Regions from separate parts of the Aliivibrio sp. A6 genome, predicted to be linked through region 1. Evidence: predicted binding sites of a transcription regulator. Region 1 holds the regulator's gene; each other region holds the start of a gene.
What was found. Region 1 encodes PurR, which represses purine synthesis genes. Its sites were predicted from a motif close to TNANGNAAACGTTTNCNTNA; they were not measured.
Positions count from the first base shown of each region.

Region 1 (4,714 bases):
TTTGTGCTTCAGCAATATCATCTTCGATAACCGTAACAAATAAAGCTTTGTATTGTTTATTTAGGTTAGCAAACTCCTGAGGGTAATAGCGTTGCACATCAATTGAATTGATATAAGTCATCTGAGCGATTGCATCAGACAGCACGATATCTGCATTTTCTTTGTAGCTTTTTAGTTTATTAAATTGTGCATCCGCATTGGTTACTAATGACATATATTTAGCCGCATAAGAACCTGAAGAGAACATTGAGTACTCTTCATTAATTAAACCTGGCTCTTTTTCGATTTCTAAGAAAATCTCTTTCGCTTCTAGCCATTCATCCATCATAGAGGCATAAGTAGACTCTGAATAAATTTGGAACTCAGAGACAGAATCAAACGTCGTTTTATCCAGTGAATATTGCTTCTGAAGTGCATCAAATGTTGCTATTGATGGCGTATTTCTATTCTGTTCAACCGAGACTGCTGAGGTTTCCCCACCAGTACTTTGACAACCCACCACACCAACTAATGCTGAGGCAATCACTGCCACTTTGAAATATTGTTTCATCCTAAACCTATTAATAATTATGTTTGAATAGACAAGCGCAAGCACTCTAGGCTTATTTTATTATAAAAAACATTTTTAATCAGCTTTTCTTATAGATGAGTCACTAATTACATTGACAACTAAATAGGCAATAAAAAAGCCACTCAAATTCTGAGTGGCTTTTGATAAAATAAAAATAACTTAGGAGAGGTTAATCTCCTGCAAACATATAGCCTTCGCCATGAACAGTAACAAAAATTTGTGGATTTTTAGGGTCCATTTCCATTTTTGCACGCATTCTACGGATCAATACATCAATTGTTCTGTCATTTGGCGCATCTACTCGATGACTTATCATATTCAAAATACGCTCACGTGATAGAACGGTATTAGGATATGACGACAGCGCAACTAACAACTCATATTCTGCTTTTGTTAATTTTACTGGCTCACCATTATTTGATAATGCTCGACGTTGAATATCAAATGTCCACTCGCCAAAACGAACTACATTTGATTCATCTAACTCTGCCGGTTCATTAGCTAATGACATACGCCAAAATAAGTTTTTAACTCGGACTAAAAGTTCACGTAGCTCAACAGGTTTTGTGACGTAATCATCAGCACCCATTTCCAAGCCTACAATTCGATCAATACTATCAGTTCGTCCTGTAACAAGAATAATACCAATATTAGATTGGCTACGCAGTTCGCGTGCCAACAATAAACCATCCTCTCCTGGTAGGTTTATATCAAGCATAATTAAATCAACTTTTTGTTCAGCCAAAATAGTTCGCATTTCTGCACCTGTTTCAGCCTCGCTCACTTGATATCCCTCGGCTTCAAAATAGCCTACAAGTTTAGAGCGAGTTACCACTTCGTCTTCAACAACTAAAATGTGATAGCTCATAATTTTCTCTTTTTATGGTTATTTGGATGGTTCTTATCTTATTCTATTCATATTTTGTAATAATGCCAATTTTCAATTGATATATCTGTGATTTGTTTGATTCAAAACAAATCTTAACCAAAATTCGGCTTTAATCTTTACATATATATTTATACACGCTGTTAATGATAGGTGCTATTCCTTTTCACACTTATCCAGTACAATTCCCATATAAATTTTTTGGAGTGACGAATACATGAACGAATTGACTGCATTTAACGAACAACGCGCTGAAATTTACTGGTGGTTATCAAGTTTATTAACAAGCGAATTAACCGCAGAACAATTAGAAGAATACAATAGCTTTGAAGTTCGTACATTTTTATCAAACTTAGCTGAAACCGCAGAATTATCTAGCTCAGTGAGTGCTCTAATTGAAAAGTTAAATCAATTACAAAAACGTGAAGACGCACAACTTGAACTTTCTGCCGACTTTTGCCAAGCTTTTTTAGGTTCAGATAAAAGCAGTGCCCTACCTTATGCATCACTATACCTTGATAAATCAGGTCTTTTGAATGCAAAACCAGCACAAGAAATGCGTGCACTATTAGAGAAATATAACATCGCACAAAAAGCTGAATTTAATGAGCCTGCCGATCACATTGCCATTGAACTTGATTTTCTTGGTAATTTAATCGTAATGACAAACCAACAAGCTTCTGAAGAAGAATTTGAAGCTTACATGGCCGCTCAGTTAAACTTCATTAATGAGCAACTCTTATCATGGACACCACGCTTTAGCCAAATCTGCCAAGAGCGAGATGAGTTCGGCTTCTACGCAGCGGTTACACATTTCTTAGTGACGTTCTTACAGTTAGATGCTGCATTCCTTACTGGTGAGTAATTGAGTCACTCATTTTGATGATATAAATTAACAAGTACGTGATATAAATCAGATTACAACTAGAATTTATGAAATCAATAATTGTTTGCACTATACTTTACCTATAGTATGTGTACGCAAACGATAAAATTAAAACATTAAATAAAAGCCGCATTTTTAGCGGTTTTTTTCATTTATCAGGGCCTATTTATCTTCCATCAGTTCTTTAAAAGAGCAACACCTATTTTGTTGGAACATAAATAGCCCCTTATTTAACTATGTTAAGGCTTAAATATGGCTACAATTAAAGACGTTGCAAAATTAGCAGCGGTATCAACAACAACCGTATCTCACGTAATAAATAAAACTCGCTTCGTTGCTGAAGCAACACAAAAACGCGTGTGGGAAGCTGTCGACGAATTAAATTACGCACCAAGTGCCGTAGCTCGTAGTTTAAAATGCAACACAACACGAACTATCGGTATGCTAGTAACGCAATCATTCAATCCTTTTTTTGCAGAAGTAATGCACGGTGTTGAAAATTACTGTTACAAGCAAGGCTACACATTGTTTATGTGTAATACCGAAGGTGATCTAGAAAAGCAAAAACATTACATCCGTATGCTGGCAGAGAAACGAGTAGATGGCTTACTTGTTATGTGTTCTGATCTAAATGAGCAACTTCTTGCTCTTCTTGAGAAAAACACTGAACTACCTATGGTTATCATGGACTGGGGCCCAGACAGCCCACACACAGATAAAATCATTGATAATTCAGAAAAAGGTGGTTACTTAGCGACTAAACATTTGATTGAAAAAGGTCATACTGAAATCGCATGCATTACTGGTCAAGCAGATAAGGCAACGTGTAATGAGCGAATCCATGGTTTTAAACGTGCGCATGAAGAGGCAGGATTAGCCTTTAATCCAAATTGGATTTTAGAAGGTGATTTTGAATGTGCTTCTGCAGCTAAAGCGATAGATAAACTAATCGCAATGGACAAACAGCCAACGGCTATATTCTGTTTCAATGACATTATGGCATTAGCCGCGATTAGTCGAATTAAACAGTCTGGTTTACGTGTACCTGAAGATATCTCAGTGATTGGATATGATAATATTGAGTTATCTGCTTATTTCTCTCCACCACTCACTACAATTCATCAACCTAAGCGAAGAGTCGGAAAAACCGCGGTTGAAATTTTATTAGAGCGTATAAAAGATAAACATCACGAGCGTCGTATTTTTGAAATGCAGCCTGAAGTAGTATCTCGAAATAGTGTTTTTGATAAGACTAAATAATAAAGTTTAAATTTACAAAACAAGAACAATCAACGTCATTCTCAAGGAAAAGTTGAACCAACTTAACAAAAATGACGTTAATTTTATGGAGCAAGATCACATTTTTTGATTTTTTTTGGTCTCTTGACTTATTGATTGCTATATCATCATCCAAAGTCACGAACAGGGCAAACTGTGCGAAAGTGCAGGACGCAAAGCTTCCGGCCTAAGTTTTATATAGGGTAGCGGGGTTGCCGATGGCAAGTATTCTTTTATGCATTGTTAATTTTTACTTTAAAATAACAATTCTATATTTTGAACTTGCTACTATTTCCTCGGGCTCAGTTGTTTAGTGACATAGACTTACTAACCGAGAATTATTGCAATGGATAAACCAGTACTAAAAGAATCACTCCGTCTCCTCTCCTCTCTAGGAAAGATCACTTCACGTTCTATGTTTGGTGGTTTCGGTATATTTATCGACAGCACTATGTTCGCACTTGTCGTTCAAGATAAGCTGCATTTAAGAGCAAGTGATGACACTATCAACTTATTTAAAGAGCAAGGATTTGAACCATACGTTTATAAAAAACGTGGTTTTCCTGTCGTGACCAAATATTTTGCAATTTCAGCAGAATGTTGGGAAGAACCTGATTCAATCTTATTACAAGCGGTTATCGCTCTAGATGTCGCTAAAAAAGATAAAGAAAAACAGAAATCAGAAGGTCCATCTCGAATTAAAGACCTACCAAATTTACGATTAGCAACAGAACGAATGCTTAAAAAGGCAGGTATTAATACTGTTGAAGAACTTCGTGATACAGGGTCAGTTAACGCATACAAAGCCATTCAACAAACGCACTCTAGCAGTGTGAGCGATGAATTACTTTGGTCTCTTGAAGGTGCTATAAAAGGCACTCACTGGTCTGTTATTCCATCAGCGACCAGAGATGAATTAAGAAAGCAACTATAGATTAACTCGCTGTTATTACCAATTTTATACCAATCTACATAAGTATTTGATCATTCTTGCTTGTTAAAATCGATTATATCTGCGTTATAAATTTTGTAATTAGAACCACTAGTTACTGTAATTTATGCCTTGCTCTAATCGATTTTTCCTACGCAATTA
Region 1 is NZ_JARACR010000036.1:15,786-20,499, forward strand. Features, by position in the region: gene PVK70_RS16445 (hypothetical protein) at 1-550, opposite strand, end outside; gene torR (two-component system response regulator TorR) at 741-1,439, opposite strand; gene torD (molecular chaperone TorD) at 1,675-2,322, shown strand; gene purR (HTH-type transcriptional repressor PurR) at 2,596-3,603, shown strand; cyclic di-GMP riboswitch class I at 3,760-3,841, shown strand; gene PVK70_RS16465 (TfoX/Sxy family DNA transformation protein) at 3,968-4,555, shown strand.

Region 2 (4,714 bases), on a different contig from region 1:
TATAGGTGTCCCAAAAGAAGTTCTCTTTGGTGCGATGAATTGATAAATAGCGTTGGTTTAAGTCATTAAGATAGGCTGTCGCAGTCATTTTCTTCCCTTTAAATCAGTCCTTAGGGCAAAGCCCATGCTTCAGGATTATGACATAAATTGAAGAGGTATAGTGAGGTTGGCATAAAAAGCCCAATCTTCTATTAGATTAGGCTTAATAAATGAGTTTATTAGCTTAATATTCTGAATTGAGACACTAAAGATCCTTGAGAGTGAATCGTTGTTGAAAGTGTCTGGCACTCTTCCATTGTTCCATTCGCAAGATTGGTTGTTTCTAAACTGACATTATTAATCAATTGAATATTGGTGTTCATTTCGTCTGCTACCTTGACCATTTGCTCTACAGCAACAGAAATTTGGGTATTTTGCTCTGAAATATTACTGACTTGATCTAATGATTCTTGCAGTTTATTTCCCGATCTTTTAGCGTTATCAACACACACTTCAGAAAGATCTTTACCTTCTTCTATGGTTTGTACGGCTTCTTGCGTACTTGATTGAATATGCAAAATGATTTCTTGGATTTCTTTGGTCGACTCTTGACTTCTTTGAGCTAGGGTTCTTACTTCGTCTGCCACTACGGCAAAACCTCGCCCCTGCTCTCCGGCGCGAGCGGCTTCAATAGCGGCATTTAATGCGAGTAAATTTGTTTGTTCAGCAATAGATTGAATGACCGTTAATGCAGAACCAATGGTATTACCGTGTTCTTGTAATGTACCAATGACAGTAGAAGCGTTGGTCAGTTGTGATACTAGCATTTCAATTGATTTAACTGTGTCGGTCACAGCTAGCATACCTTCAGCAGTTATTTGATGTGCATGCTCTGTTGCTCCTGCTGTTGTTTGTACGTTTCTTGAAATATCACTAACAGAGGCGCTCATTTCTTGAATTGCATTCGCGACTTGTGCAGTTTCTTTACTTTGAATCGTAATATTGTTTACAGTGTCTTGGCAGTTGCTTGTTGATGATTGTGCTAATGTTTCAATTTTCTCATTTGAATCTTGAATACGACCAATAACCGCATTGATTTCTGATTGGCGCATTTTTAACGCCAGTTCGATCTCTGAAATATCATCAATGTGGTTGGTATAAACTAATTCCATTAATGGATTATCAAACACTTTTCTGGCTTTAGTCGTTAAGGTTTCTAATCGACGTGTTAACGAATAGGCACTTATGAGTGAGAGCCCAGCAAAAGCAGCTAGTCCTAGTAACGGTGACACTGGAGTCATTGCTGCAGAAATTGCAAAGTTAGGAATAAGGGTTAACGCATAACGTTGCCATAAACGCGTTCTTGGCAGTTTCATTTTTAATGGTTTATTGCCTGATTTTAATGCAGCATACACTTTTTCTGCACTTTTAACGTGTTCACGTGAAGGGCATAAGCGAACCGATTGATATTCTTGAATAGCCCCATCTTTTAAAATAGGAGAAGCAAAAGCGTCAACCCAGTAATAATTGCCATCTTTACAACGGTTTTTAACTAATCCCATCCACGATTTTTTTTCTTTAAGGTGAGCCCACATATCTTTAAATGCGTCAGAAGGCATATCGGGATGACGAACAATGTTATGAGGCTTATTAACGATTTCATCTAATGTGAAACCCGCGACTTCACAAAATTCTTTACTTGCGTAGGAAATATGGCTTGAAGGGGTAGTAATGGATAATAAGTTGTATTCTTTTGGAAACAGAATCTCTTTATTGTTTATATGTATTTTTGACGTCATATCTAATTGTTCTTCATGCGTTGGCTGTAAGTATCTGTTATTTAATGTAAGCAAATATTGCACCAGTTTGGCGTGTATGCTGAAATTTATAGGGTGTAAAAATTGGGAGATTAAAATTGAAAACGTTCAACCTAATGACGGATTAAGTTGAACGAAAGATTAGTATTGAGCTCTTAAATGATTGCTATTTTGTTACGGTAACGATTGCTTATTTATATTTCTCTCAGTTTATGCAAAAATGCGCGCAGAAAATTAACTCCACTTTACAGTTACCTATTTTAAGGAATGTTCTAATGTCGCAGAACAATGTACAGAGTACGGCACCACAATCTAATTTAGATAAAAAGCTTGATGGTTTTTTTAAGATCTCTGAGCGTGGCAGCAGCGTGAAAACAGAAATGATCGCAGGTCTAACGACATTTTTAGCGATGGTTTATTCGGTTATCGTTGTGCCAAGCATGTTAGGTGCCGCAGGGTTTGATACTGGTGCTGTATTTGTTGCAACCTGTTTAGTGGCGGCATTTGGTTCATTGCTAATGGGGTTATGGGTAAATCTTCCAATGGCGATTGGCTGTGCTATTTCATTAACGGCATTTACCGCGTTTAGTCTGGTGTTAGGGCAAGGGGTGAGTATTCCGGTTGCGCTTGGTGCTGTATTTATCATGGGGGCTTTGTTTACGCTTATTACGGTGACAGGCGTTCGTCAGTGGATTTTAAATAACTTACCTTCAGGCATTGCTCACGGTACTGGTATTGGTATCGGTCTTTTCTTACTGTTGATTGCTGCTGATGGTACAGGCTTAATCGTAAAAAATGCACATGCAGGCTTACCGATTATGTTAGGTGACATCAAGTCATTCTCAGTTATTATGTCGGTACTAGGTCTTGCTGCTATCTTTGGTTTAGAGAAGAAGCGTGTTCCTGGTGGCATTCTGTTGGTGATCGTTGCTATCTCAATTATCGGTTTGATTTTTGATCCAAGCGTCACCTACAACGGGTTCTTTGCGCTACCAAGTTTAGAAACAGCAGATGGCAGCTCATTGATCGGTTCTATGGATATTATGGGAGCGTTAACGCCTGCGATTCTTCCTGTTGTTATTGCTTTGGTTATGACGGCCGTATTTGATGCGACAGGTACAATTCGAGCGTTAGCAGGCCAAGCGAACTTACTAGATAAAGACGGTAAGATCATTGATGGCGGTAAGGCATTAACAGCAGATTCAGCAAGCTCAATGGTGGCTGGTCTCGTTGGTGGTGCACCTGCGGCAGTTTACATCGAATCAGCAGCGGGTACGGCTGCAGGCGGTAAAACAGGATTAACAGCAACGGTTGTTGGCGTATTGTTCTTAGTGATGATTTTCTTATCACCAGTGAGTTACTTAGTACCTACTTACGCAACGGCTCCTGCATTGATGTACGTTGGCTTACTGATGCTAAGTAACGTGTCGAAGCTAGATTTTGAAGATTCAGTTGATGCGCTTTCTGGCCTTGTTTGTGCGGTATTCATTATTCTTTCAGCTAACATCGTAACAGGTATTATGATTGGTTTTACGACACTAGTAGTTGGCCGTGTATTCGCTGGCGAGTTTAAAAAATTAAACGTCGGTATTGTTTCAATTACTATCGCTTTAATTGTATTTTATGTCGGCGGTTGGGCGATCTAATCATTCCATTCAGAGAAGCGTAATTGCACTGAAATTAACATTTTTAGAAGCCAGTGAGGAAGTTCACTGGCTTTTTTTGTATAAAAGCAGGACAGCTTGGCCATTAAGGGTTAGGCTAAAAGTATCAGCAATAACGGCTTAAGAAGTAAATTATGTCTAATTCAACATCGATTATTATTGCGGGATCTACCGGTCTCATTGGGCACCATTTGTTGAACTTTGCATTGAAGAGTGACGACATTACTCATGTATACAGCATCACTCGTCGTCCATTAGATGCGAGCAGCTCAAAACTAGTTCAAATGATAGATTCAGAGTTGAAAATCAATAAAGAACAAGTACAAGAAGCCTCACCAACAATAGGCTTTATTACTTTGGGAACTACGCTAAAAAAAGCAGGCAGCAAAGCCGCATTAAAAGCGATTGATCTCACCTTAGTCGTTAATACTGCCAAGGAAATGTATAACATAGGTGTTAAGCATGTTTATGTGGTTTCATGCATCGGGGCGTCACCTTCAGCGTTATCTCACTATTTAAAATGCAAAGGACAAATGGAAACTGAGATATCATGCATTGGGTTTGAGAGTGTGACATTTATGCAACCTGGACCATTAGCAGGAGACAGGGATGAGCCAAGAAAAGACGAAGTATTATTGCAGGCAGTAGCAAGAGTATTCACACCTCTTATGAAAGGCTTTTTACTTAATTATAAGCCAATTGAAGGGGAAAAAGTGGCTCAATGCATGCTTGGTTTGGCCTTAGAAAATAATCAGCAGAGAGGCATACACCGTTATACATCAAAAGCGATGTTTGGGTTGCAAAAGTAATTAGTATAAAAAAGCCAATGGTCTATTCCATTGGCTTTTGATTATCGGTAATGCAAAATATTGAAGCGGTTAATAGCTATTAGATAAATCATACACTCGCAGAGTTTGCTTCAGTGTTTCAATATCGTCGCCAATATAGTGAATAATTCGTGGTGTGTTTGGTAATAATGTAAAGCTAGAATCAGTGAAACGACCATTACCATCATGTTCCAAATGGGTAAAGAATGCTGGTTTATCGGAGCATAACGTAATTTCAGAGCCGTTAAGTGTCACCTCAATCTTCGCTTTTTGAATCCTAAGTTGTTTGAAAGTAGGGGCTGCAAACCAGGTGTTTTCATTTTGAATACCGTTCACTCTCGTCTCTACGAAAAAGAAACTATTGTTGGCATTTAGTTGGAATTTTTCTTTGCATAACGACCAAATAACATCATTACCATCTGCTTCA
Region 2 is NZ_JARACR010000007.1:13,745-18,458, reverse strand. Features, by position in the region: gene PVK70_RS06170 (M3 family metallopeptidase) at 1-88, opposite strand, end outside; gene PVK70_RS06165 (methyl-accepting chemotaxis protein) at 219-1,778, opposite strand; gene PVK70_RS06160 (NCS2 family permease) at 2,072-3,442, shown strand; gene PVK70_RS06155 (NAD(P)H-binding protein) at 3,595-4,269, shown strand; gene PVK70_RS06150 (beta-mannosidase) at 4,339-4,714, opposite strand, start outside.
Region 2: a site for PurR is predicted at 1,971-1,990, ahead of PVK70_RS06160 (NCS2 family permease). Genes of this name have one in related genera too.

Region 3 (4,714 bases), on a different contig from region 1:
CACAAAATGCCATGTATTTTGTTGGATTTAGAGCAAATGAGTCCATATCGACAAGCATACACATACTGGCACACTCGTAATTCCCAACAATAATGAAGTGCCCTTCTCCTAAGTCGTTCTTTAGGGACACCACTTCCCCCTCTTGAGGGAAATAACCTTGGCCTTGAGGCTCAAAGAACCAGCTCTTAGGCAACATAGGCTTGTGAAAGCGTTTAGCAGCCACACAATTAAGTGCAAGCTCTACTTTGCGAGGTTCTGATAGTGGAAGATAAGAAATGTGTTCTACGAACATTTGATATGCAGAGGCATCATCAACAGAGAATTTGCACGCATCAAAAGCACCGTCAATAAGCACTTTAGAAGGAAGGTTTACACGGAAGACCATGTCCATACCTAAATCGAGCATTAGAGATTGTGCTTTATTGTCGTAATACCAGTTCCATGTATCACTTGGTTTAAGCATTATCATTTCTCTCTTGAAAAAATGGGAAGAATCCCTTCGATAGCCAATCACCAATGACTGCAAATTATGCTGAAAATTCATCTATGTTTTCAGTCAAAATAATACTGGTGTAATTAATCGTTAATTTTACAAGAGGTTAGCAATAAAAAAAGGGGAAATTTTCATTCCCCCTTCCGTTTGAACAGTCTGTAAGCAACTTTCGCTACTTTTTATAACAATTAGATATTATTCACAATATCTTTAACTAATGCCGGACCTTTATAAATAAAGCCAGAGTAAACTTGAACCAGATCTGCACCAGCCATCATCTTCTCTTTTGCCGCAACATAAGAGTCAACACCACCTACCCCAATGATTGGTAAAGAATCACCAAGCAGCTCTTTAAGACGACGAACGACTTCTGTACTGCGAGTTTGAACAGGACGACCACTTAGCCCCCCCATCTCTTCTGCATGCTTCATGCCTTCAACCATAGATCGATCTAAGGTGGTGTTTGTTGCGATCACACCGTCAATTTTATACTTCATTAAAGAGTCAGCAATTTGAGATAATTCACTATCATCTAAATCAGGTGCAATCTTCAAAGCGATAGGAACATACTTACCGTATTTCTCAGCTAACTCTTTTTGCTTCTCTTTTAACTGAGAAAGAAGATCATCCAATGCTTCGCCATATTGAAGAGTGCGCAGTCCTGGAGTATTTGGAGATGAAATGTTTATCGCAATGTAACCCGCGTATTGATATACCTTCTCCATACAAATTAGGTAATCTTCCGTACCCTTTTCGATTGGGGTGTCTTTATTTTTACCAATATTAATACCGATAACACCGTCAAATTTTGCTTTCTTTACGTTCTCAACTAAGTTATCAACGCCTAGGTTATTAAAGCCCATACGGTTAATAATGCCTTCCGCTTCAATAAGACGGAATAAGCGTGGTTTATCATTACCAGATTGAGGACGTGGAGTTACGGTTCCTACTTCAACAAACCCAAAGCCCATTGCACCAAATGCTTCAATACATTCGCCATTTTTATCAAGGCCAGCGGCTAAACCAACAGGGTTTTTAAATTGAATGCCCATGACTTCAACAGGTTTAGAAGCCAATTTTTGACGATAGAATAAATCGAGAGGAGTGCCGGTGAAACGTTTGAAATTTTGAATTGCTAGGTCATGTGCTTTTTCAGCATCAAGTTTGAAAATGCCAGCTCTGGCGATGCGGTATAACATTGTAACTCCAAAATAAGTCCCGTATAAACGGGGAGTCATTATTCACTGATTTTATTCACAATTCAAACTTAATCGTACTTTATTCATCATTATTTATCGCAATAAAATAAACCAACATCAAAGGAAAGAATAAAGATTCACAAAAAAGGATTAAAAATATAGGTTAATGAGAAAATTCTCGGGGTAATAAAAAAGGAAAGTGAATTTTTATCCACTTCCCCATTTATTATGCAAACGTTTGTCTGAGCTTAGTAATCAAACAATCGGTTATTTAGTTACGTTTGATGTGCAACTCAAATTTAGCAAGGTAAGCTCCCTTAACGCAACCGAGAATTTAGCAAATTCATGAACAGAACCGACTTTAAATTCATTCAGAATATTATCCCAGCGCCCTATTGAAACCGCATTCTTTTCACACCATTCTTCAATTGCACTTTCCACAGATTCTGCATCTTTATATTCAGTCAGAACCAATTGAGTTAGTTGGCGTTGTTGCCAATCTAAGTCTTCACGGAAAGAAGCTCGAGCTAATGCTTGCCAGTGGTTGTCAACACCTTGGTTATTAATCTGTTTTAAGAACCAATGCAAAGATAACTTATCACCTAGAACATAGTATAAGCGTGCCGTGGTAGATACCGGTTGTTCCATATCTACAGCAACTGCTGAAATATCCATTGCTGAATATAAGCTGCTTAAACGTGCCAGTACATTACCTAGCTCACATGGCACACCCATCTCTAAATAATGGTTAGCTTGTTCAATATGCTCCACTACTTCATCTTTTACTAAATAACTATCAAGGTTCACTTTAATGTCATTAACCGCTGGCTTATATTTTTCAATAACCTGCTGAATCGTCATATTTTGTGAACCATTACGGAGTAGCCAACGAGTCACTCGACGGATAGTTCGTCGCATTGCAAATAAAGCTTCATATTGTGCTTCAGCGGTTGAGATATTATCTAAGCTGCGAATTTGCTTAAATAAATCCCCAAACTCAAAAATAGCTCTTGTTGCAGAGTATGCGTTAGCAATATCAGTGACACTGTAACCCGTTTCTTCTTGCAAACGAGTGATGAAGTTACAACCCATTTCATTAACCATTTGATTTGCTAGACACGTAGCAATGATTTCTGAACGCAGTGGGTGGTTATCCATCTCTGCTTTATAGTTACGTTGTAACTCAGTTGGAAAATACGTGGTTAGTAACTCAGCATGATATGGATTGTTTGCAATGTCATCGCAAGCCAATTGCTCTTTAAGCACCATTTTTCCATAAGCAACAAGAACTGAAAGCTCTGGACGAGTTAACGCCTGCCCCATTTTCTCACGCTCAATCAAGGTTTCATCATCAGGGATAAATTCTAACCCACGATCCAATTGACCTTGTTTTTCGAGATGATGAATAAAACGGATCTGCTCTTTAACTAATGAAATGCCTTGTTGCTCTGTTACCGAGATCGACTCTGATTGGCAATACGCATCATCAAGAACAATCTCACCCACTTCATCTTCCATTTTCTCTAGTAGAACATTACGTTGCTTGTAGGTTAGATCACCATTAGCCACTAAGCCATTTAGTAAGATCTTAATGTTAACTTCATTATCTGAGCAATCAACACCACCTACGTTATCAACAAAATCAGTATTAACACGGCCACCTTTTAGACCATATTCAATACGACCCAGCTGAGTCATACCTAGGTTTCCGCCCTCGCCAATTATTTTTGCATTCAGCTCTGAGCCATTGATACGTAAGGAATCATTCGCTCTATCACCCACATCAGCGCTGGTTTCTTTACTTGATTTAACGTAAGTACCTATGCCGCCATTCCATAACAGATCAACATCCATCCTCAAGATCATTTGAATCAAATCATTCGGAGCTAAAGACTGTTTACGAGTACCTAGCATCTTCTGAATTTCAGGAGAAAGATCTATCGACTTAGCACGACGAGAGAAAATGCCACCACCTTGAGAAATCAGATCTTTATTGTAATCCTCCCAGCTTGAACCAGGCAGTTCAAACAGACGCGCACGTTCTGGCCATGTAATTTCAGAGTTTGGGTTTGGATCAATAAAGATATGCATGTGGTTAAATGCCGCTTGAAGGCGAATATGTTTTGATAGCAACATACCATTACCAAACACATCCCCTGCCATATCACCGACACCAGCAACGGTGAAATCAGTCGTTTGACAGTCAATTCCCATTTCACGGAAGTGACGTTTAACCGATTCCCAAGCACCTTTTGCAGTAATACCCATGGCTTTATGGTCATAGCCATTTGAGCCACCAGAAGCAAATGCATCACCTAACCAGAAGTTGTATTCTTCTGAAACTGAGTTAGCTAAATCAGAGAAAGTTGCCGTACCTTTATCTGCTGCTACAACCAAATACGGATCATCATCATCATGGCGAACGACATTTTGTGGTGGGATAACCTCGCCTTCAATAATGTTATCAGATACATCCAAAAGTGCTCGAATAAACTGTTTATAACAGCGTTGACCTTCCGCAAAGATATCATCACGGGTTGTGAAGTTATGTTGCTTTTTACAAACAAAACCGCCTTTTGCACCAACAGGAACAATAACCGTGTTTTTCACTTGCTGTGCTTTTACCAAACCAAGTACTTCGGTACGGAAATCCTCTTGGCGATCTGACCAACGCAAACCACCACGAGCCACTTTACCACCACGTAAATGCACACCTTCAATATCTGGTGCGTAAACAAAAATTTCAAATGCAGGCACTGGCGCTGGAATTTCAGGAATATTTGATGGTTGCAGTTTCAATGATAACCATGGCTTAGGCTGACCGTCTTCATTTTGTTGATAATAGTTAGTTCGTAGCGTTGCAACAATCATCTCAACATAACGACGAATAATTCTGTCATCATCCAAGCTTTCTACTTTATCTAAACTTGCATAGATAGCATCAAGGGCTTTCTGCTCTTTTTTCTCAGACCAATCAGCTTTTGGATCAAAGCGTAATTCAAAAAGTTCAACCACCGATACT
Region 3 is NZ_JARACR010000010.1:63,278-67,991, reverse strand. Features, by position in the region: gene PVK70_RS08120 (cell division protein ZapC) at 1-463, opposite strand, end outside; gene pyrD (quinone-dependent dihydroorotate dehydrogenase) at 682-1,692, opposite strand; gene PVK70_RS08110 (NAD-glutamate dehydrogenase) at 1,960-4,714, opposite strand, start outside.
Region 3: a site for PurR is predicted at 1,919-1,938, ahead of pyrD (quinone-dependent dihydroorotate dehydrogenase). Genes of this name have one in related genera too.